DNA from 3 places in the Streptomyces sp. TG1A-8 genome. Region 1 is predicted to be linked to each of the others. Evidence: predicted binding sites of a transcription regulator. Region 1 holds the regulator's gene; each other region holds the start of a gene.
The links. The regulator HrcA, encoded in region 1, represses chaperone genes, less so after heat shock. The targets are predictions, from matches to a motif close to TTNGCACTCNGNNNNNCNGAGTGCNAA.
Positions count from the first base shown of each region.

Region 2: a site for HrcA is predicted at 2,059-2,085, ahead of groL (chaperonin GroEL). Genes of this name have one in related genera too.
Region 3: a site for HrcA is predicted at 2,515-2,541, ahead of groES (co-chaperone GroES). Genes of this name have one in related genera too.

Region 1 covers NZ_JASTLB010000001.1:4,811,242-4,818,912, reverse strand. Annotated here, with positions in the region: gene QQY24_RS21085 (S41 family peptidase) at 1-1,024, opposite strand, end outside; gene QQY24_RS21080 (hypothetical protein) at 1,134-1,691, opposite strand; gene QQY24_RS21075 (16S rRNA (uracil(1498)-N(3))-methyltransferase) at 1,851-2,591, opposite strand; gene QQY24_RS21070 (nitronate monooxygenase) at 2,588-3,664, opposite strand; gene dnaJ (molecular chaperone DnaJ) at 3,773-4,909, opposite strand; gene hrcA (heat-inducible transcriptional repressor HrcA) at 4,910-5,926, opposite strand; gene QQY24_RS21055 (MBL fold metallo-hydrolase) at 6,096-6,818, shown strand; gene QQY24_RS21050 (DUF3097 domain-containing protein) at 6,853-7,656, shown strand.
Region 2 covers NZ_JASTLB010000001.1:4,031,494-4,039,164, forward strand. Annotated here, with positions in the region: gene thrC (threonine synthase) at 1-975, shown strand, start outside; gene QQY24_RS17655 (MoaD/ThiS family protein) at 972-1,247, shown strand; gene QQY24_RS17660 (cold-shock protein) at 1,699-1,902, shown strand; gene groL (chaperonin GroEL) at 2,248-3,870, shown strand; gene QQY24_RS17670 (NADH:flavin oxidoreductase) at 4,078-5,202, shown strand; gene QQY24_RS17675 (hypothetical protein) at 5,287-5,856, opposite strand; gene murQ (N-acetylmuramic acid 6-phosphate etherase) at 6,001-6,930, opposite strand; gene QQY24_RS17685 (MurR/RpiR family transcriptional regulator) at 7,052-7,671, opposite strand, start outside.
Region 3 covers NZ_JASTLB010000001.1:2,919,912-2,927,582, forward strand. Annotated here, with positions in the region: gene QQY24_RS12365 (SDR family oxidoreductase) at 1-118, shown strand, start outside; gene groL (chaperonin GroEL) at 313-1,938, opposite strand; gene groES (co-chaperone GroES) at 2,060-2,368, opposite strand; gene QQY24_RS12380 (polysaccharide deacetylase family protein) at 2,785-3,633, opposite strand; gene QQY24_RS12385 (polysaccharide deacetylase family protein) at 3,630-4,571, opposite strand; gene QQY24_RS12390 (class I SAM-dependent methyltransferase) at 4,662-5,828, shown strand; partial or broken gene QQY24_RS12395 (RNA polymerase subunit sigma-24) at 5,871-6,167, opposite strand; gene QQY24_RS12400 (LCP family protein) at 6,184-7,227, opposite strand; gene QQY24_RS12405 (LacI family DNA-binding transcriptional regulator) at 7,555-7,671, opposite strand, start outside.

The DNA.
Region 1 (7,671 bases):
CCTCGCCCTCGGCGTCCGTCACCCACACCACCCACTCCTCGCCCTCGGCGCGGAAGGTGCGGGGCAGCCGGGCCCGGACGCCGGGCCGGGCGGCGAGCACGCGGGCGGGCCCGAAGCGGTGGGTGACCCAGTGGACGGCGCCGCGCACGGCGACCGCGCTACCGCGCGCGGTGTGGTCGGGGGCGGCCGAGTCGAACCAGCGGGAGGCGTTCACCGGGCGGGGCTGCAGGTCGACGCGCGGGCCGCCGAGCCGGACGTCCAGGCGGCGCGGCTCGGCGGCGTCGAGGTCGTCGAGGAGCCACAGTTCGCCCGCGCTGGAGTAGACGACGCGGCGGCCGTCGGTGGCGGCGTGCCGGGCGTAGAAGCGGTCGAGCGGGGTGTGCCGCCGCAGGCCCGAGCCGTCGGCGAGGGAGGAGTACAGCGCGCCGGTGCCCTCGTGGTCGGACAGGAAGGCGATCCGCTCGCCCACCCAGAACGGGTACTCGACGTTGCCGTCCAGGTCCTCGTGCAGCCGGACGAACTCCCCGCCGCCCTCCTCTCCCCCGGCGGTGCGGTCGATCCACAGCTTGCCCGCCGTGCCCCCGCGGTACCGCTTCCACCAGGCGGCCTCACGGCCCATCGGGGCGGACAGCAGCACGGTGTGCGGGCCGTACGCGACGTCGCCGACGGGCCCGTAGGGCAGGGTGGTGGCGGGTCCGCCGTCCAGCGGGACGGCACGGGCCCAGCTGCGGCGCAGGCTGGCCTGGCCGGCGGTGCTGACGGCGAGGACCGCGCCGTCCGGCGTCCAGCCGCGCACCTGGGTCCTCCAACTGCCCCAGTACGTCAGCCGTCCGGCGGGGCCGCCGTCGACCGGAGCGGTGTGCACCTCGGGGGCGCCGTCGCGGGTGGAGGTCCAGGCGACGGTGGCGCCGTCGGGCGAGATACGGGGGTGGTTCACCGGCACGTTGTCCGCGCCGACCCGCCAGGCCCGGCCCCCGTCGAGGGGGGCCAGCCATACGTCGTCCTCGGCGACGAAGGTCACCAAGTCCCCGCGGAGGTGCGGGAATCGGAGGTAGCCGGAGGATCCTGTCGCAGTGCCCTGAGTCACCCCGTCACCTTATGCGGCGGCCGGCGCGTCCCGCCGCCGGTTCGGATCACTTGCCCTCCACGGGCCAGCAGGTGGGGTCGTTCCTGCACCACAAGGTGCGGGTGACGGTGACCGTCACCGTGGGCCGCCCGCCGGAGGGCTGCCGGGCCGTCGGCGGCCGGTACGTCGGCCCGGGTGTGGCGTCGCAGTCGCCGAGCCCGTCGGCGTGGAACACCTGCCTGCCGCCGACCTTCGCCGTCAGGTCCCCGCGCACGCAGGCGCCGTTGACGGCCCTGGTCACCTTCCCGGTGACGGTGATCTTCCGTCCGTCCTCCGTCCGCCCCTGGCAGTCGACGGAGACCACGGCGGTCTCCGTCGGCGAGGGCGAGCCGGCGGGTTTGCCGCCGTCGGCGTAGGCCCCGGTGCAGGTGAGCCAGTCCACGTTCACGTGGTGCCGTCCCAGCTCGGCGGTCGCGGTCGTGTCGGTGGTGTAGGCGACCGTGACGGAACCCAGCCCGGCCGGGTCGCACGCCGCCGTCGCGCCCGCGGCCACCACCACGAGCCCTGCCACGGCCACCGCCCGCGCGGCCCGCGGCCGGCGCCGCGTCGGTCTCGAATCCCCCATGCAGGTCAGCGTGCCACCGCCCCTCCGCGCGACGGAAGGCCGGATACGGCCACTCACCCGTTCGGGCGATGCCACCGGGCCGTCGCCAGGCGCGCGGCAGCAGTCGCTCCTCGACGGGGAGGCCCGGGCCGGGCGGGTTCCACGGGGTCCCCCGGGGCTTCAGGCCCAGCGGCCGGTGCGGCCCAGGAGCAGGGCGGCGGCGGCGGTGCCGGCGGTGGACGTGCGCAGCACCGTGGGGCCGAGCACGTGGGGCCGCGCGCCCGCCGCCTCGAACAGCGCCAGTTCCTCGGGGGACACGCCCCCCTCGGGCCCGACGACCAGCACGATCTCGCCGTCCTCGGGGAGCGGGGCGGCGGCGAGGCGTTCCGCGCCGCCCTCGTGCAGGACGGCGGCGAAGGCGGCCCCGGCCAGCAGCGCGCCGACCTGCTTGGTCGTCACGGGGTCCGTGACCTCGGGGAAGCGGACCCGGCGGGACTGCTTGCCGGCCTCGCGGGCGGTGGACCGCCACTTGCCGAGGGCCTTGGGACCGCGCTCGCCCCTCCACTGGGTGATGCAGCGGGAGGCCTGCCAGGGCACGATCGCGTCGACGCCGACCTCGGTCATCGTCTCGACGGCGAGTTCGCCCCGGTCGCCCTTGGGCAGGGCCTGGACGACGGTGATCCGGGGGGCGGGCGGGGGTTCCTCGCGGACCGGCTCCAGGTCCCCGACCACCAGGCGGTCCCTGCCCTCGGCCGCCTGCACGACGCCCTGCGTCCAGCGTCCGCGCCCGTCGGTGAGGACGACGTCCTCGCCCGGCCGCAGCCGCTTCACGGAGACCGCGTGCCGGCCCTCGGGGCCGTCGAGCACGAACCGCGGGCCGCCGGCGTCGAGCCGGTCCACGACGAAGACGGGAGCGGTCATCGCGGGCCGCCCCCCGCCGGCAGCGCCGCCGCGGCCTCGGCGAGTTCGGCGGCCAGCACCTCCACCAGGCGCCCGGCGGGCAGCTCGCGCGCCATCCGGTGGCCCTGGCCCGCCCACAGCGCCATGCCCTGGGCGTCGCCGGCCCGGGCGGCGGCCTGCCGCAGCGGCGCGGTCAGGTGGTGGACTTCGGGGTACGCGGCGGGCGCGTACGGCCCGTGCTCGCGCAGGAAGCGGTTGACCAGCGCGCGCGCCGGACGGCCGGTGAAGGCGCGGGTCGGCTCGGTGCGCGTGAACAGGGGGTTGGTCAGGGCCTGTTTGTACAGGGCGGCGGCGCCCGACTCGGGGGTGGCGAGGAAGGCCGTGCCCAGTTGGGCGGCGCAGGCCCCGGCGGCCAGCGCCGCGGCGACCTGCCCGCCGCGCATGATGCCGCCGGCCGCGACCACGGGGAGGGCCACCGCCTCCCGGACCTGCGCGATCAGCGACAGCAGGCCGATGCCGGCGCGGTCGTTCTCCGGGGTGTCGCGGTGGGTGCCCTGGTGGCCGCCGGCCTCGACGCCCTGCGCGATCACCGCGTCGGCCCCGGCCCGCTCCACCGCGCGGGCCTCCTCGGCGGTGGTGGCGGTGACCAGGGTGAGGGTCCCGGCGCGGCGCAGCGCGTCCAGGACGTCCGGGTCCGGGACGCCGAAGTGGAAGGAGACCACGGGCACCGGGTCGTCCAGCAGGACGGCGAGCTTGGCGTCGTAGCCGTCGTCCCGGCCGCTGTCGGGGTCGCCCAGCTCGGTCTCGTACCAGGCGGCCTCGCCGGCCAGCTGGTGGGCGTAGACCTCGACGGCGCCGGACTCGGCGTGGTCCCGCTGGGGCACGAACACGTTCACGCCGAAGGGGCGGCCGGTGAGCCCCCGCAGCTGCTTGATCTCCCGGTACATGCCGTCGGCGGTCTTGTACCCGGCGGCGAGGAACCCGAGCCCCCCGGCCTCGCAGACGGCGGCGGCGAGCTGCGGGACGGAGACTCCGCCCGCCATGGGGGCCTGCACGATCGGGTGGGGCAGGAGATCGGTCAGCGCGGAGGACATGCCCGCATGGTGTCACGTCCTTCGGACGGGGCCGAATCCGGGCGTCCCCGGCGGGAGCCGGGGACGCCCGGACGCCGGCGGGGACGCGTCCGCGCCGCCCGGCCGGCGTCACCGTCCGTTGAACGCGTCCTTCAGCCGGGAGAACAGTCCCTGCTGACCCGGCTGGAACTGCCCCTGGGGCCGCTCCTCGCCGCGGAGCTTGGCCAGCTCGCGCAGGAGGCGCTCCTGCTCGGGGTCCAGCTTGGTCGGGGTCGTCACCTCGACGTGGACGATCAGGTCGCCCCGGCCGCCGCCGCGCAGGTGCGTGACGCCCCGGTCGTGCAGCGGGATCGACTGGCCGGACTGGGTGCCGGGCCGGATGTCGACCTCCTCCATGCCGTCCAGGGTCTCCAGCGGCACCTTGGTGCCGAGGGCCGCCGCGGTCATCGGGAGGGTGACCGTGCAGTGCAGGTCGTCGCCGCGCCGCTGGAAGGTGGGGTGCGGCAGCTCGTGGATCTCGACGTACAGGTCACCGGCCGGACCGCCGCCGGGTCCGACCTCGCCCTCGCCGGCCAGCTGGATCCGGGTGCCGTTGTCGACGCCGGCCGGGATCTTCACCGTCAGCGTGCGCCGCGAGCGGACCCGGCCGTCGCCCGCGCACTCGGGGCACGGCGTGGGCACGACGGTGCCGAAGCCCTGGCACTGGGGGCAGGGCCGGGAGGTCATGACCTGGCCCAGGAAGGACCGGGTCACCTGGGAGACCTCACCGCGTCCCCGGCACATGTCGCACGTCTGCGCCGAGGTGCCCGGCGCCGCGCCCTCGCCGTTGCAGGTGGCGCAGACGACGGCGGTGTCGACCTGGATGTCCTTGGTGGTCCCGAAGGCCGCCTCGTCCAGCTCGATCTCGATCCGGATCATCGCGTCCTGGCCGCGCCGGGTGCGCGAGCGCGGGCCGCGCTGCGACGCCGTGCCGAAGAACGCGTCCATGATGTCGGAGAAGTTGCCGAAGCCGCCGGCCCCGAAGCCGCCCGCGCCGGCACCGCCCGACGGGGAGAGCGGGTCGCCGCCGAGGTCGTAGACCTGCTTCTTCTGCGGGTCCGACAGCACCTCGTAGGCGGCGTTGATCTCCTTGAACCGCTCCTGGGTCTTCGGGTCCGGGTTGACGTCCGGGTGCAGCTCGCGCGCGAGCCTGCGGAACGCCTTCTTGATCTCATCCTGCGACGCGTCGCGGCGCACGCCGAGAACGGCGTAGTAGTCCGTGGCCACCTACGACTCCGCCAGGATCTGTCCGACGTACCGTGCCACTGCGCGTACCGCTCCCATCGTTCCCGGGTAGTCCATGCGGGTCGGTCCGACCACGCCGAGCTTGGCAACCGCCTCGCCGCCCGAACCGTAGCCGACCGACACGACGGACGTGGAGTTGAGTCCTTCATGGGCGTTCTCGTGCCCGATACGCACCGTCACGCCCGGATCCTTCGCCTCGCCGAGGAGCTTGAGGAGCACGACCTGCTCCTCCAGCGCCTCCAGGACGGGCCGGATCGTCAGGGGGAAGTCGTGCCCGAAGCGGGTGAGATTGGCGGTGCCGCCGATCATCAGCCGCTCCTCGTTCTCCTCGATCAGTGTCTCCAGCAGCGTGGAGAGCACCGTGGAGACCGTACCGCGGTCCTCGGCCTCGAAGGCCTCGGGCAGGTCCTCGACCAGTCGCGGCACGTCGGAGAAACGGCGGCCCGCGACCCGGCTGTTGAGCCGGGCCCTGAGGTCCGCGAGCGACGCCTCGCCGAACGGCGCCGGGCAGTCGACCATCCGCTGCTCGACCCGGCCGGTGTCCGTGATCAGGACGAGCATCACGCGCGCGGGGGCGAGCGAGAGCAGCTCCACGTGCCGCACGGTCGAGCGGGTCAGGGACGGGTACTGCACGACGGCGACCTGCCGGGTGAGCTGCGCGAGCAGCCGCACCGTGCGCGCCACGACGTCGTCGAGGTCGACGGCGCCCTCCAGGAAGTTCTGGATCGCCCGCCGCTCGGGCGCGGTCATCGGCTTGACGCCCGCGAGCTTGTCGACGAACAGCCGGTAGCCCTTGTCGGTGGGGATGCGCCCGGCACTGGTGTGCGGCTGCGCGATGTACCCCTCCTCCTCCAGGGCCGCCATGTCGTTGCGCACGGTCGCCGGGGAGACGCCGAGGTTGTGCCGCTCGGTGAGCGCCTTCGACCCCACCGGCTCCTCGGTGCCGACGTAGTCCTGGACGATGGCGCGCAGCACCTTGAGTCTGCGTTCACTCAGCATGCGCGCACCTCCAGCACGTCGTCCCCGGTCCTTCGCTTCGCCCGCCTGGCACTCTGAGCAGGGGAGTGCCAGCGTTCCCCGGCCCAGTGTACGGCCGTGGGGTACGCCCCCGGCAAGGCCGGTCCCGTGCCGCCGCGCCCCGGCCCGCGCCCACCGCTAGCGTCGCGGTATGACGGTGACTTGGGAAGAGCTGGGGTGGGAACGGCTCGCCGCCGGTGTGGGGCGGTGCCGGCTGCCGGGCTGGGACTGCACCTCGGGGCTGGTCCTGGGGGAGGGCACGGCACTCGTGGTGGACGCCGGGTCGAGCCTCGCCGAGGGCGCGCGGCTGCGGGAGCGGGCGCGGGCGGCGGCGGGCCGCCGTGTGACCCATCTCGCGCTGACCCACCCCCATTTCGACCACGTCTTCGGGGCCGCCGCGTTCCCGGGGGCGGAGGTGTACGCGGCGGTGGGCGCGGACGCGGTCCTCGCGCACGACCGCGAGGAGCTGCGCCTGGACGCGGTCCGCAACGGCCTGCCGGTCGCGGACGCGGACGCGGCGGTGGAGGCGCTGGCCGCGCCCCGCCACCCGGTCTGCGGGGAGTGGACCCTGGACCTCGGCGGCGGCCGGCAGGCGCTGCTGGCCAACGTCGGCCCCGGGCACACCGCCCACGACCTCGCGGTCCTGGTCCCCGGCTCCCCCGAGGTCGTCTTCTGCGGCGACCTGGTGGAGGAGTCCGGGCCGCCGCAGGCGGGCCCCGACGCGGTCCCGTCGCGCTGGCCGGACGCCCTGGACCGGCTGCTCGCGCTCGGCGGCGAGGACGCGCTGTACGTGCCCGGTCACGGAGCGGTGGTCGACGCGGCCTTCGTCCGGCGCCAACGGGACGAGCTGGCAACGCGTTTCGGCGTGTCGTGAGCCCTCCCGCCGGGCTTCTCCTATCGTCATGCGAATGCGCCAGTACTCCGCCGACCTGACACCCGCGTGGAAGAAGCCGAAGCCCGTGCCGGAGGTCCCGGCGGAGCCCGGTCTGGTGGTGGAGGAGGCCGGTACCGGGTTCTGCGGGGCGGTGATCGGCTGCGAGGCGGGCACGGTGACGCTGGAGGACCGCTTCGGCAAGCACCGGGTGTTCCCGCTGGAGCCGCGCGGGTTCCTGCTGGAGGGCCGGCCGGTGACGCTCGTGCGGCCGGCCGCCGGCCCGGCGCGGCCCGCCCGCACGGCCTCCGGCTCGGTCGCCGTACCCGGCGCGCGCGCCCGCGTGGCCCGTGCCGGCCGCATCTACGTCGAGGGCCGGCACGACGCCGAGCTGGTGGAGAAGGTGTGGGGCGACGACCTGCGCGTCGAGGGCGTGGTCGTGGAGTACCTGGAGGGCGTGGACGACCTGCCGGCGATCGTGGCCGAATTCGGCCCGGGCCCGGACGCGCGGCTGGGCGTCCTGGTGGACCACCTGGTGCCGGGCACGAAGGAGTGGCGGATCGCCCGGGCCGTGACGAGCGAGCACGCGCTGGTCGTGGGCCACCCGTACGTCGACGTCTGGGAGGCCGTGAAGCCGTCGTCCCTGGGCATCGCGGCCTGGCCCCGCGTCCCGCACGGCCAAGACTGGAAGACGGGCGTGTGCCGGGCGCTGGGCTGGCCGCAGAACACGGGGGCGGCCTGGCGGGCGATCCTGTCGCGGGTGCGCTCCTACAAGGACCTGGAACCGGAGTTGCTGGGCCGGGTGGAGGAGCTGATCGACTTCGTGACGGCACCCGCGTAGCCGCCACGGCCCGGC
Region 2 (7,671 bases), 780 kb from region 1:
GCCCGCGAGCTGGGCGTGACCGGCGGGCTGTACGTGAAGGACGACTCCGGCAACCCGACGCACTCCTTCAAGGACCGGGTCGTCGCCCAGGCCCTGGAGGCCGCGCGCGCCTTCGGCTTCACCACCCTGTCCTGCTCCTCGACCGGCAACCTGGCCGGCGCGGTCGGTGCCGCCGCCGCCCGGGCCGGCCTGCGTTCCTGCGTGTTCATCCCGCACGACCTGGAGCAGGGCAAGGTCGTCATGGCCGCCGTCTACGGCGGCGAGCTGGTCGGCATCGAGGGCAACTACGACGACGTGAACCGCTTCTGCTCCGAGCTGATCGGCGACCCGGCCGGCGAGGGCTGGGGCTTCGTCAACGTCAACCTGCGGCCGTACTACGCGGAGGGGTCCAAGACCCTGGCGTACGAGATCTGCGAGCAGCTCGGCTGGCGGCTGCCGGACCAGATCGTCGTCCCGATCGCCTCCGGCTCCCAGCTCACGAAGATCGACAAGGGTCTGCGGGAGCTGGTCGGGCTGGGACTGGTCGAGGACCGGCCGTACAGGATCTTCGGGGCGCAGGCCGAGGGCTGCTCGCCGGTGTCGGCGGCCTTCAAGGCCGGGCACGACGTGGTCCGCCCGCAGAAGCCGGACACCATCGCCAAGTCCCTCGCCATCGGCAACCCGGCCGACGGGCCGTACGTGCTGGACATCGCGCGCCGCACGGGCGGCGCGGTGGAGGACGTGACGGACGGGCAGATCGTCGACGCGATCAAGCTGCTCGCCCGCACCGAGGGCATCTTCGCCGAGACGGCCGGCGGCGTGACCGTGGGCGTGACCCGCAAGCTGATCGAGGACGGCGTGCTGGACCCGTCGCTCACCACGGTCGTCCTCAACACCGGTGACGGCCTCAAGACCCTCGACGCGGTGGCCGGCACCGGCCTCACCGCCACCATCCGCCCGAACCTGGACTCCTTCCGAGAGGCTGGCCTCGCATGAGCGTGACCGTTCGCATCCCCACCATCCTGCGCACCTACACCGGTGGCCGGGCCGAGGTCACCGCCGACGGCGCGACCCTGGCGGAGGTCATCGAGGACCTGGAGAAGAACCACACCGGCATCGCCGCCCGGGTGCTGGACGACCAGGGCAAGCTGCGCCGTTTCGTCAACGTCTACGTCAACGACGACGACGTGCGCTTCGAGCAGGGCCTGCGGACCGCCACCCCCGACGGCGCCGGCGTCTCCATCATTCCGGCCGTCGCCGGCGGCTGACCGGCTGACCGAATGACCGATCATTACCTTCGGTAACTCCGATTACCGGCCGTTCTGCCGACCGCCCCCTCCGGGAGAGAAACGGAGGGGGCAATTTTATGGGATTGAAGACGGTAGAATCGGGGAACGCGGTCTCGGACCGTCTGCCGGGAGCCTCGGAAACATGCCGCGCGCCCCGATGGGGAGTGGTCAATATGTGTGGGTTTTACGCGGCCTTTGTGGCTTTTCTGTAGCCCGACTTGCCCTGAATTCACCGGAATTTGCGCCACATTCCGGACCGGACTCTTCAAGAATTCTCGTCCGACTGACCTGTTGCGGAGGGCAGTTGGACAGATACATTCAGCCGCGGTCGACGCGTTCCGGCGCACGCCCCCGAACCTTGGGGGGCGAGGTCTGACCCGGGTTCGCGAAGTGCGGATCTGTGCAAGGGCCAGTAATAGGGGAGTTGGGCATGGCTCAGGGCACCGTCAAGTGGTTCAACGCGGAGAAGGGCTACGGCTTCATCGCGGTCGACGGTGGTGCGGACGTCTTCGTCCATTACAGCGCCATTCAGATGGACGGCTACCGCACCCTGGAAGAGGGCCAGCGGGTCGAGTTCGAGATCTCGCAGGGTCAGAAGGGCCCGCAGGCCGACATGGTTCGCGTCACCGCCTGAACGTTCTGCACGGTCCGAAGGGCCCGCACCCCGCACCGGGGCGCGGGCCCTTCGGACTGCCCCGGCGGGGCCGGTCCGCGGCGGGGACCGGCCGCCGGCGCGCGCGTCCACGCGCCGCCGGGCGCCGCCTCCATCGGGTCCGCCGCGCGGGCACACCTTGCACTCGGGCATGCCGAGTGCTAATCATTGCGTTAGCACTCTGAAGGTGAGAGTGACAGCGAAGGACCGGGTCGGTGAGGCCCGCAGGCCGGGTGGGGCAAGGAACCACGAGGCCGGCGAGCCGTCCGTCGCGGGCGCGGGCGCGGTCCGAAGGAATCACCCCCAGTCCTGGAGGGACCACTTCACATGGCCAAGATCATCGCGTTCGACGAGGAGGCGCGGCGCGGCCTCGAGCGCGGCATGAACCAGCTCGCGGACGCCGTGAAGGTGACGCTCGGCCCCAAGGGCCGCAACGTCGTCCTCGAGAAGAAGTGGGGCGCCCCCACGATCACCAACGATGGTGTCTCCATCGCCAAGGAGATCGAACTCGAGGACCCGTACGAGAAGATCGGCGCCGAGCTGGTCAAGGAAGTCGCCAAGAAGACGGACGACGTCGCCGGCGACGGTACGACCACCGCGACCGTGCTCGCCCAGGCCCTGGTCAAGGAGGGCCTGCGCAACGTCGCCGCCGGTGCCAACCCGATGGCTCTGAAGCGCGGTATCGAGAAGGCCGTCGAGGCCGTCTCCGCCGCCCTGCTGGAGCAGGCGAAGGACGTCGAGACCAAGGAGCAGATCGCCTCCACCGCGTCCATCTCCGCCGCCGACACCCAGATCGGCGAGCTGATCGCCGAGGCCATGGACAAGGTCGGCAAGGAAGGCGTCATCACCGTCGAGGAGTCCAACACCTTCGGTCTGGAGCTGGAGCTCACCGAGGGCATGCGCTTCGACAAGGGCTACATCTCCGCCTACTTCGCGACCGACATGGAGCGCATGGAGGCGGTGCTGGAGGACCCGTACATCCTCATCGCCAACTCCAAGATCTCCTCGGTCAAGGACCTGCTCCCGCTGCTGGAGAAGGTCATGCAGTCGGGCAAGCCGCTGCTGATCATCGCCGAGGACGTCGAGGGCGAGGCCCTGTCGACCCTGGTCGTCAACAAGATCCGCGGCACCTTCAAGTCCGTCGCCGTCAAGGCCCCGGGCTTCGGCGACCGCCGCAAGGCCATGCTCGGCGACATCGCCATCCTCACGGGCGGCGAGGTCATCTCCGAGGAGGTCGGCCTCAAGCTGGAGAACGCGACCCTGGACCTCCTGGGCCGCGCCCGCAAGGTCGTCATCACCAAGGACGAGACCACCATCGTCGACGGTGCCGGCTCCTCCGAGCAGGTCAACGGCCGCGTCAACCAGATCCGCGCCGAGATCGAGAACAGCGACTCCGACTACGACCGCGAGAAGCTGCAGGAGCGCCTGGCCAAGCTCGCCGGCGGTGTCGCGGTCATCAAGGCCGGTGCCGCCACCGAGGTGGAGCTCAAGGAGCGCAAGCACCGCATCGAGGACGCCGTCCGCAACGCCAAGGCGGCCGTCGAGGAGGGCATCGTCGCCGGTGGTGGCGTGGCCCTGCTGCAGGCCTCCCAGGTCTTCGAGAAGCTGGAGCTCGAGGGTGACGAGGCGACCGGCGCCAACGCCGTGCGCATCGCGCTGGAGGCCCCGCTGAAGCAGATCGCCGTCAACGCCGGCCTCGAGGGCGGTGTCGTGGTGGAGAAGGTGCGCAACCTGACCCCGGGCCACGGCCTGAACGCCGCGACCGGCGACTACGTCGACCTGGTCGCCGAGGGCATCATCGACCCGGCGAAGGTGACCCGTTCCGCGCTGCAGAACGCCGCCTCCATCGCCGCGCTGTTCCTCACCACCGAGGCCGTCATCGCCGACAAGCCGGAGAAGGCCGCCGCGCCGGCCGGCGGCGGCATGCCGGGCGGTGACATGGACTTCTGATCCGCACGGATCGGCCTGTCCCTGCCGAGGGCGGCACCCCCTGTTCCTGACGGGGGGTGCCGCCCTCGGGCGTGTCCGGGATCACAGGGTGGCGCGCCGAGGGCGCGGAATGTGCCGCACGGGGCGTGCGGTTCACTTGAGGAAGTGCACCAATGCGTGTGCACATACCCACTGGTCAACTCGATTCCACTCACGAGGAGCCCCCACGTGACCACCACCCAGCCCGCCGCCTCCCGCGCGGCCCGGATCCTCTCCCGTCCGATCACGTTGGGCGGTCTCACCGTCCCGAACCGGATCGTGATGGCGCCGATGACCCGCATGTTCTCCCCCGGCGGCGTCCCCGGCGAGGACGTGGTGTCGTACTACGCCCGCCGTGCCGGTGCCGGGGTCGGACTGATCGTCACCGAGGGCACGTACGTGGGCCACGAGTCGGCGGGCCAGAGTGACCGGGTGCCGCGCTTCCACGGTGAGGAGCAGCTGGCCGGCTGGGCGAAGGTCGCCGGGGCGGTGCACGCGGCGGGCGGCACGATCGTGCCCCAGCTGTGGCACGTCGGCATGGTCCGCAAGCAGGGCCAGGCGCCCTTCCCGGACGCCCCCGCCGTCGGCCCCTCCGGGCTGCGCATCGACGGCACCGAGGACGGCCGGGCGATGACCCGGGCCGACCTGGACGCCGTCATCGGCGCCTTCGCCGAGGCCGCCGCCGACGCCGAGCGCATCGGCTTCGACGGCGTGGAGATCCACGGCGCCCACGGCTACCTCCTCGACCAGTTCCTGTGGGCCGGCACCAACCGCCGCACCGACGCCTACGGCGGCGACGCGGTGGCCCGGACGAAGTTCTCGGCGGAGGTCGTGGCCGCCGTCCGGGAGGCGGTGTCGCCCGACTTCCCGGTGATCTTCCGCTACTCGCAGTGGAAGCAGGAGGCCTACGACGCACGCCTCGCCGAGACGCCCGAGGAGCTGGAGGCGATCCTGACCCCGCTGGCCGCCGCCGGTGTCGACGTCTTCCACGCCTCCACGCGCCGCTACTGGCTCCCCGAGTTCGACGGCTCCGACCTCAACCTCGCGGGCTGGACGAAGAAGCTCACCGGCAAGCAGGTCATCAGCGTCGGCTCGGTCGGCCTGGACGGCGACTTCATCAACGCCTTCCAGGGCGAGGGCTCCCCGGTCAAGGGCATCGACAACCTCCTGGACCGCCTGGAGGCCGACGAGTTCGACATGGTCGCCGTCGGCCGCGCCCTGCTGCAGGACCCCGAGTGGGCGGCGAAGGTCCTCGCCGACCGCTTCGACGAGCTGAAGCCGTACGACGCGGCGGCCCTGAAGACGCTCGTCTGACACGGCGTCCGGCCCCGGCCCCGGCCGGGGACCTTTCGGGGACCTTCCGGGGCCGTGTTCCGGCCGGGGCCCCGGCCCGCCGGCCTACGGGTTGCCCATGGGCTCGATGTCGACGCGGACCGGCGTCCCCCAGATCCGCAGCACCTCGTAGTCGGTGAACTCGTGCACCAGCCGGTAGGCCATCGCCGGCCGGGACCCGCGCCGTGCCGCCGCGAGGTAGGCCTCGGCCTCGCGGCGGTCCCGTCTCGGGGTGCCGCACAACTGCCACTCCCGGCCGTTCCACGCCTCCGGCAGCCAGCGCTGCTGGGGCTGGGGCCGGTCGCCGCGGACGCCGTACCGGGAGGGCGCGGTGGCGGGGGCCCCCGTTCCCTGCGGGCGGCCCTGGAACTCCGCCCGCCGGGCGGCCCGCCGTCGGGTCTCGCACAGCAGGCACAGGTCCGGGGCGCTGTCGTCGACGGGCCCGTACGGGTGCTCCGGGCAGCGGGTGCTGGGCGCACCGGCGGCGACGCCCTCCTCCAGCAGGTCGAGCGCCCGCTTCAGGTCGGCCCTGACCTCGTGCAGCCGGGCATCGGGCGTGTCGGCGCCCAGGGCATCCCCGTGCTCCCCAAGGAGCCGCAGGGCCCGCCCGAGCGCGGTGAGCTGGGCATGGTTCATGTCGGTCGGCGCATTCCTTCGGCTCGTCCGGGTCCGCGTGCACGTCGCCGCCCGGCGGGGCGGCAGTCCGACGGTACCCCGGACCCCGCTGTTCCCGGCCACCCCCGCCCCGGCGGCGACCGGCGCGGCCGCCGCGCGTGCGGGTCAGGCGTCCGCGACCGCCAGCGCCTCGCGCAGGTGGCCGCCGGACGCCTCCAGGAGGCGGGCGGCGGTGGGGCCGTCGACGTCGGCCAGGATGGCCAGGATCGCGTGCTTCACCTCGCCGCCCGACGCGGTCAGGGCCCGCTCGATCTCCTCGTCGCCCGCCCCGGTCGCCAGGGAGACGATCCGGCGCGAGCGGGCGCGGAGCTTGTCGTTGGAGGCGCGGACGTCGACCATCAGGTTCCCGTACGTCTTGCCGAGCCGGATCATCGTGATCGTCGACAGCATGTTCAGCACCAGCTTCTGCGCCGTGCCCGCCTTCAGGCGGGTGGAGCCGGTGAGCAGTTCGGGGCCGGTGACCACCTCGATGCCGTGCTCGGCGGCGGCGGCGAGCGGGCTGTGCGCGTTGCAGGCGAGCCCGACGGTCAGCGCGCCGAGGGCGCGGGCGTGCTCGACGGCGCCGACGGCGTAGGGGGTGCGGCCGGAGGCGGAGACGCCGACGACGCTGTCGTCCGCCGTGAGCTTCAGCGCGTCGAGGTCCGCGCGGGCCAGCTCGGGGGAGTCCTCGGCCCCCTCCACGGAGGTGACCATCGCCTCGGCGCCGCCCGCGATCAGGCCGACGACCTGGCCGGGGCCGGTGTTGAAGGTGGGCGGGCACTCGGAGGCGTCCAGCACGCCGAGCCGGCCGGCGGTGCCCGCGCCGGCGTACACCAGCCGCCCGCCGCCGGCCATGCGCGCGGCGACGGCGTCGACGGCGGCGGCGATCTGCGGCAGCCGCGCGGCGACGGCGGCGGGCACGCCGGTGTCCTCGCCGTTCATCAGGCGGGCGATGTCGAGGGTGGGCAACCGGTCGATCTCGGCGAGTTCGGGCCGGAAGGCCTCGGTGGTCAGGGAGGCGAGTTCGGCTTGCAGGCCGGGGGTGTGGGAGGTCATCGACAACGGCTCCAGCGGCTCTTTCCGGTAAGGGTCCTGCGGTGCCCCGGGGGGCGGTGGGCTGGCTCGGGACGTGCGGCTGCGCCGGACCCGCGGAACCCGCCGCGGCCGCTCCCGCGCCCTATCGGGACGCGCTGCGGTGCCGGTGCGCCAAGGCCTCGTACGACGCGGCCAGCGCGGGCGCCGCACTCTCGTACGTCCGCTGCGCCACTCCTACGAACAGGCAGTCCACCACGAGGAGTTGACCGGTGCGCGACGACATCGCGGCGGGCCGCAACTCGCTCTCCCGGGAGGTGGACGTGGTCAGCACGTGGTCGGCGTACTGGGTGACCGGTGAGTCCGGCCGCCCGGTGATGGCCACCGTCGTCGCGCCGCGCTCGAACGCGACCCGCAGCGGCTCGATGACGTCCCCCGTCGACCCGGAGTGCGTGACGGCGACGGCCACGTCGCCCGACCGCAGTTGCACCGCGTTGGTCACCGCGAGGTGCGGATCGCTGTGCGCGTGGGCTATGAGCCCTATCCGCAGCAGCTTCTGCGTGAGGTCCCGGGCGACCAGCCCGGACGCCCCGATGCCGTACACGTCGGTGCGGCGGGCACCCGCGAGCGCGGCGACGGCCGCGCCGAGCTGGACGGTGTCGAGTCCGGCGGCGGTGTCGGCGAGGGTCTGCTGCTCCTCGTAGGCGAGTTTGGCCACGACGTCGGCGATGGGGTCGTCCACGGCGATGTCCGTGGTGATGGCGG
Region 3 (7,671 bases), 1.9 Mb from region 1:
AACGGTGTCCGTCCCGGACCCCCGGTACAAGACGCTGATGGGCCTGGCGAAGGTGGCCCCGCGCGGACTGCTCGCCGGGATCGACTCCCGGACGGGCCGCAAGTACGGGCCGCAGTAGCGGACGGGGGCGCCGCGGCAGGAGGAGGACCGGCACCGGACCGGGGGCCGGGGCCGCCGACGGCGGGACGGCCGGGACGCGGTGGCCGGCACGACCGGCCGGGGGCGCCGGACGGGCGGGGAGCGGCGGGCGGACGACGCGAAGGCCCGGCACCCCTCGGCGGGGTGCCGGGCCTTCGTCAGCGGTCCGTCGGCTCAGTGGGAGTGGCCGTGGCTGTGTCCCGCGGCGGCCGGCTCTTCCTCTTCCTTCTTCTCGACGACCAGGGTCTCGGTCGTCAGCAGCAGGGAGGCGATGGAGGCGGCGTTCTCCAGGGCGGAGCGGGTGACCTTGACCGGGTCGATGACACCGGCCTTGATCAGGTCGCCGTACTCGCCGGAGGCGGCGTTGTAGCCGCTGCCCTTCTCCAGGTCCTTGACCTTGGAGACGATGACGTAGCCCTCCAGGCCCGCGTTCTCCGCGATCCAGCGCAGCGGCTCGACCACGGCGTTGCGGACGACGGAGACACCGGTGGCCTCGTCGCCGGTCTTGTCGAGGTTGCCCTCCAGGACCTTGGAGGCGTGCACCAGGGCGGAGCCGCCGCCGGAGACGATGCCCTCCTCGACCGCGGCGCGGGTCGCGGAGATGGCGTCCTCCAGACGGTGCTTCTTCTCCTTCAGCTCCACCTCGGTGGCGGCGCCGACCTTGATCACGCACACGCCGCCGGCCAGCTTCGCGAGGCGCTCCTGGAGCTTCTCGCGGTCCCAGTCGGAGTCGGTGTTCTCGATCTCGGCCTTGATCTGGGCGACGCGGCCCTGCAGGTCCTCGCTCTTGCCGGCACCCTCGACGATCGTGGTGTCGTCCTTGGTGACGGTGACGCGGCGGGCGGAGCCGAGCACGTCGATGCCGACCTGGTCGAGCTTGAGGCCGACCTCCTCGGAGATGACGGTGGCACCGGTGAGGATGGCCATGTCCTGCAGCATCGCCTTGCGGCGGTCGCCGAAGCCGGGGGCCTTCACCGCGACGGCGTTGAAGGTGCCGCGGATCTTGTTGACGACCAGGGTCGACAGGGCCTCGCCCTCGACGTCCTCGGCGATGATCAGCAGCGGCTTGGAGGAGTTGGACTGGATGACCTTCTCCAGCAGCGGCAGCAGGTCCGTGATGGCGGAGATCTTGCCCTGGTGGATCAGGATGTACGGGTCGTCGAGGACGGCCTCCATGCGCTCCTGGTCCGTCACGAAGTACGGCGACAGGTAGCCCTTGTCGAAGGCCATGCCCTCGGTGAAGTCCAGCTCCAGACCGAAGGTGTTGGACTCCTCGACGGTGATGACACCGTCCTTGCCGACCTTGTCCATCGCCTCGGCGATCAGCTCGCCGACCTGCTGGTCCTGGGCGGACAGCGCGGCCACGGCGGCGATGTCGGACTTCTCGTCGATCGGGCGGGCCGAGGCGAGCAGGTCCTCGGAGACGGCCTTGACCGCGGCGTCGATGCCCTTCTTCAGGGCGGCCGGGGAGGCACCGGCGGCGACGTTCTTCAGGCCCTCGCGCACCAGCGCCTGGGCGAGCACGGTGGCGGTGGTGGTGCCGTCACCGGCGATGTCGTTGGTCTTGGTCGCCACCTCCTTCACCAGCTGGGCGCCGAGGTTCTCGTACGGGTCCTCGATCTCGACCTCGCGGGCGATCGTGACGCCGTCGTTGGTGATGGTGGGGGCGCCGAACTTCTTGTCGATGACGACGTTGCGGCCCTTGGGGCCGATCGTCACCTTCACCGTGTCGGCCAGCTTGTTGACGCCGCGCTCGAGGGCGCGACGGGCGTCCTCGTCGAACTTCAGGATCTTCGCCATGACAGCGGGAGCCCTCTCGGGAATCTGTAGGTGAAAAAAGAACTGCGCCCCGGGCGCCCGGCTTTTTGGGTGATGGCGGGGGCCAGGGGCGCAGCTGGAAGCAACTGAGTGCTCGAGGTGGTTACTTCTCGATGATCGCGAGGACGTCGCGAGCCGAGAGGACGAGGTACTCCTCGCCGTTGTACTTCACCTCGGTGCCGCCGTACTTGCTGTAGAGGACGACGTCGCCGACCTTGACGTCGAGCGGAAGGCGGTCGCCGTTCTCGAAACGGCCCGGGCCCACGGCGAGGACGGCGCCCTCCTGGGGCTTCTCCTTCGCGGTGTCCGGGATGACCAGGCCAGAGGCCGTGGTCTGCTCGGCGTCCAGCGGCTGGACCACGATGCGGTCCTCGAGCGGCTTGATGGCAACCTTGGAGCTGGCGGTCGTCACGATCCGACCTCCCCCTTCGGAGATCTCACGGGGTTAACTGTCTGAGGTGGCGACCAGGTCGATCCGTCGTCGCGGGTGCCGGACCTGCCCGTCGCTTTGTTGGCACTCTCCTGGGGGGAGTGCCAGACCTGAGACTATGACCGCGATTAGCACTCGGTCAAGCGGAGTGCCAATGCGCGCGGCGCGTCGGCGGAAATCGGACGTCCGCAACCGGCGGGGACGGTGCCCGCGCCGGACCGCCGCCGCCGGGGGCCGGCCGTCTCCGCAGCCCCCGCTCCGGCCCCGGACGGGCCGCGCCCCCGGCCGCCGGACGGGCCCGGTCGCCACCGGGACCGGACGTCCGGTCCCGGCCGGAGCGCAGGGCCACCCGGCCGGGTGCGCCGCACGCGCCCGGCGGCCGTCCGGCGGCACGGCGCCTACAGGTAGTCCTCCAGGCGCGCCACCGTGAGCCCGGCCCGCTGGAGCATGCGCAGCAGGCGGATCGTGCGGGCCCTCGGGCCGGGGGCCGCGGGCCCGCCGGGGTCCACCAGGACGACGTCGCCGGGGCACAGGTGCCGCGGGCCCCTGGTGTAGGTGAGGCCGGCGCCGGTGAGGGTGGCGCGGTGGAGGACGAGCGCCGACAGGGCGCAGTCTGCGGCGGCGCGCAGGGTGGTGCCGTCGTAGGCGCCGTGGGGCGGGCGCAGGAGGCGGGGGCGGGCGCCCAGGCGGGAGCGCAGGCGGTCCTGCTGGCCGCAGATCTCGGCGCGCTGGCCGGAGTAGGGCAGTGCGGGCAGGGCGGGGTGGTGGAGCGTGCGGTTCTGGAGGCCGGCGCCGGCCGCGCGGAGGCGGGCGAAGCGGCCGTGTCCGGGGCCCGCGGCGCTGCCGGTGAGGAAGAAGCTGACCGGCAGACCGAGTTCGCGGACCATGTCGGCGAAGCGCGGGTCGCGTTCGGCGCCGTCGTCGTAGGTGAGGAAGACGACCCGGTCGGCGGTGGGGACGCGGTCCACGACCCGGGGCAGGGCGGTGTCCGCTGCGGCGCGGCCCGGCCGCGGCCGGGCCGGGTGGCTCGGCGGGGCGGCGAGCGGGGCGGCCAGGCCCCAGCGGCGGTAGGCCCGCTCCGCGTGCGGGCGCGGCGGCCGCACCTCCTCGGCCGCCCTCCTGCCCAGGCGCTCGATGGGGTCCACGGACTGCGCGCAGCCCGTCAGGAGGGCGGTCGAGGCGAGGACGGCGGCCAGGGCGGCCCGCGCTCCCGCGGCACCGCCCCCGGACCGCCCCCGGCGGCTCACAGGTAGTCCTCCAGGCGCGCCACGGCGTAGCCCTCGCGGGTGACCTTGTCCAGGAAGCGGCGCATGTCGTCGACCATCGTGCCGTCCCAGTCGCCGCGTCCGCGGAAGTGGGTGAGCACGATGTCGCCGCGACGCAGCCGCTGGTCGTCCTCGCGGTACTCCCAGTGGTCGACGTAGACCTCCTCGTTCCAGATCGGCGCGTACCGCACGCCGCAGGACTTGGCGGCGCGCAGGGTGTCCTGGTTGTAGTTGCCGTAGGGCGGGCGGAAGACCTCCGGGCGCCTGCCGAACTGCTCCTCCATGACGTCCTGCATCCCGCAGATCTCCCGCCGCTGCTCCTCGTAGGACAGGCCCGGCAGGTACGGGTGGGTCAGGGTGTGGTTGTCGAGGGTGTTGCCGTAGGCCTGCACGGTGCGGAAGTAGGCGTAGTCGTCCTTCACCAGGTAGTCGCTGAGGAAGGCGGTGTACGGAACCTTCAGCTCCCGCATCATCCGCAGGAACCCGGGGTCCTTCTCGGCGCCGTCGTCGATCGTCAGGAAGACGATCTTCTGCTCGGTGGGGACGGTGGTGAAGACCGGCGGCAGCCCCCACTCGTCCTGGTGGTCCACCTCGAACCCGGCGCGGGCGGTGATCCTCGGCTTCCTCGCGGGCGGTGGCGGAGGCGTCAGCGGTGCCCGCTCCAGCCCCCACCGCCTGGCGGCGGCGACCAGGCGGGCGTGCTCGGCGGCGAGGCGGGCGGCGGTGTCCGCGGGCCCGGCGGGGGCGCCCTGCCGGCCGGGGGCGGAGCGGGCGCCGGGGGCCGTGCCGGGAGCGGGGCGGGTACCGGGGTCGGCGCAGCCGGCGGCGAGGGCGGCGAGGGCCAGGGCGGCCGTCCCGCAGCGGAGGACGACCCCACGGACGCGTGCCCGAATTTTGTCATTTTGTACTACAGCTCGCATGGTGCCGGATCCTCGCAGGCCCGCGCCCCGCGGCCGCCCCGACACCGCCGCCGCGGGCGCACCGTCCACCGGCTGGCCCACAATGACCGGGTGAACGACCTCGCTCTGCTCCTCACCCCCGAAGGCCGCGCCCTCCTCGACGAGGTGCGCGGCACCGACCCCGTACGGGAGCTGGCCGTGGCCACCCGGCTGCGCCGCACGCATCCCGCGGAACTGGTGTCGGCCGCGCTCGGCCAGGCCCGGCTGCGGCAGCGGGCGCACGCCAAGTTCGGGGCCGAGGACGCGGAGCGGATGTTCTTCACGCCGAACGGGGTCGAGCAGTCGACGCGCAGGAGCGTGGCGGTGCACCGGGCGGGCCGGCTGCGGGAGCTGGGGGTGACCTCGGTCGCCGACCTGTGCTGCGGCATCGGCGGTGACGCGATCGCGCTGGCGCGGGCCGGGATCCGGGTGCTGGCCGTGGACCGGGACCCGCTGACGGCGGCCGTGGCGCGGGCGAACGTGGCGGCGCTGGGACTCGGCGGGCTGGTCGAGGTGCGGGAGGCGGACGTCACGGAGGTCGACACCGCGGGCTACGACGCCGTCTTCGCCGATCCGGCACGGCGGGGCAGACGGGGCCGGATCTTCGATCCCGAGGCGTACTCACCGCCCCTGTCCTGGGCGGTCGCCGCGGCCCTCCGGGCGCCCCGCGCCGCCCTGAAGGTGGCCCCCGGCATCCCGCACGAGGCCGTCCCCGCCGAGGCCGAGGCCGAGTGGATCTCCGACGGCGGCGACGTGAAGGAGGCGGTGCTGTGGTTCGGGGCCGGAACGCCCGGCGGGGTCCGCGCCACCCTGCTGCCGGGCCCGCGGACGCTGCACGGCCGGAACCTGCCCGACCCCGCGGTGCGCCCGGTCGGGCGGTACCTGTACGAGCCGGACGGCGCCGTGATCCGCGCCCACCTGGTCGCGGAGGTGGCCGAGGAGCTGGACGGCGGACTGGTGGACGCGACCATCGCGTACGTCACGGCCGACGAACTGCGCCCGACGCCGTACGCCGCGGCCTACGAGATCACCGACCGGCTCCCCTTCAACGTCAAGAGGCTCAAGGCCCTGCTGCGGGAGCGGGAGGTCGGCACGCTGACCGTGAAGAAGCGCGGGTCGGCGGTCGAACCGGAGGAACTGCGCAGGAAGATCAGGCCCCAGGGGCCCCACGCGGCCACCGTGTTCCTGACCCGGGTGGCCGGGGCACCCACGATGCTCGTGGGCCGGCCCGCCCGGTAGGGGTCCGCGGGGGATCCGCCGGGCCGGCGCGGAAGGCGCCGCTCAGGCCGGTGCCCCGGCGGCCCGGCACCGCAGCAGCCGGCGTTCGCGTGCGTTGCGGGCCGGTCCGGCCGCCCGGGTGAACCCGGCGCGGGCCTCGGCCGTGCGGCCGAGGCGGGCGAGCAGGTCGCCGCGGACGCTGGGCAGCAGGCGGTAGCCGCGCAGGACCGGTTCGGCGGCGAGGGCGTCGACGAGGGCGAGCGCCGGGCCGGGCCCGTCGGCCATCGAGACGGCGACGGCCCGGTTCAACCCGACCACCGGGGACGGGGCGCGGGCCGCGAGCAGCGCGTACAGGGTGGCGGTGGTCCGCGGCCGCTCAGCGCAGGGAAGCCCACAGCGCGGCGGCCTGGGGTTCCCGCGCCACCACCCGGTTGGGGTCGGAGGGCGCCGTGACGACCGGCATCGTCACGGTCCGGACCCGGCCGGCGGTCAGGCCCCTCAGGCTCTGCCCGAGTCGGGCCAGCTCGGCCAGCGAGTCCAGGCCGGTGTCGGTGGTGAGGCTGGCGGTGACCGCGTCGGCCACCCGGTACAGCGCGGCCGGGTCGGTGAGCAGGTCGGTGGCCGCCATCCGCTCCAGCAGGGCCTTGACCAGTTTCTGCTGCAGGCCTATCCGGCCCAGGTCGCTGCCGTCGCCTATGCCGTGCCGGGTGCGGGCGAGGGCCAGGGCCCGGGTGCCGTCGAGGTGGTGGGTTCCGGCCCTCAGGTGCAGGTGGCTCCTGTCGTCGTCGATGTCCTGCGAGGTGGTGACGTCGACCCCGCCGAGCGCGTCCACCAGCTCGGCGAAGCCGGAGAAGTCGATTTCGAGGTAGTGGTCCATGCGGATGCCGGTGACCGACTCGGCGGTCTTCACCGCGCACACCGGTCCGCCCACCGCGTAGGCGCTGTTGAACATCGCGCCGTACGCGACCGGCGTCGCGCCCCCGGAGGACAGCGGGCAGGAGGGGCGGGTGACCAGGGTGTCGCGCGGGATGCTGACGACGGTGGCGCCGGTGCGGCCGGCGTCGACGTGCACGACCATCGCCGTGTCGGAGCGGGCGCCGGAGCTGTCGCCACCGCCCAGCGCCTTGTTGGCGGCGCCGCTGCGCGAGTCGGAGCCGAGGACCAGGATGTTCAGGGCGCCGGACGGCAGCGGTGCGGTGGACGCCGCGGCGCCCGCGGCCGGGGTGGCGGCCGGGACGGGGCGGTCCGCGCCGAGCGCGCCGTCGATGTCGACGCCGCGGATGTTGTGGTCGAGATGCCAGTAGGCCCAGCCCGCGGCGGCGGCGCCCAGCACCAGCGCGCCCGCCAGGGCCAGACCGAGGGCCTTCAGCACTCCCGGCCGCCGGCCCGCCCGTCCGCCCCGCTCCTCGTGTCCCGTCACGGACAGGAACGTAAGTCCGAATCATGAGCGGCCGGTTAGCGGAAGCGGCCGGTTCCGGTTTTCTTGTGGAATTCTCATCCCGGCGTCACGGCGGGCACCGGATCGCTCACGCTCCAGGACCCGTCGAACCCGAACGCCACCGGACCGCCGTCCGGGACGGTGCCGTCGCGGGAGGCGTCCCGGCGGGACACCGCCGTGCCCGGCCGGGTGCGGGCGGGGACGCGGGGGACGGGCCCGTTCCCGCCGTCCCCGTCGCGGGTGCCCGCGGAAATCCCGGCCGGGGAACCGGCCGGCTCCGGAGCGGTGCGGGGCGGGCCCCGGCGCCCGTCAGTGCGCGGACCGCCGCTCGTGCGCCGGCTCCGCCGTGCTCGACCGCACCACCAGGCTCGTCGCCAGCTCCACCCGGGTCGCGGCCCGCTCGTCGTCGGCGCGGCCCATCTCCAG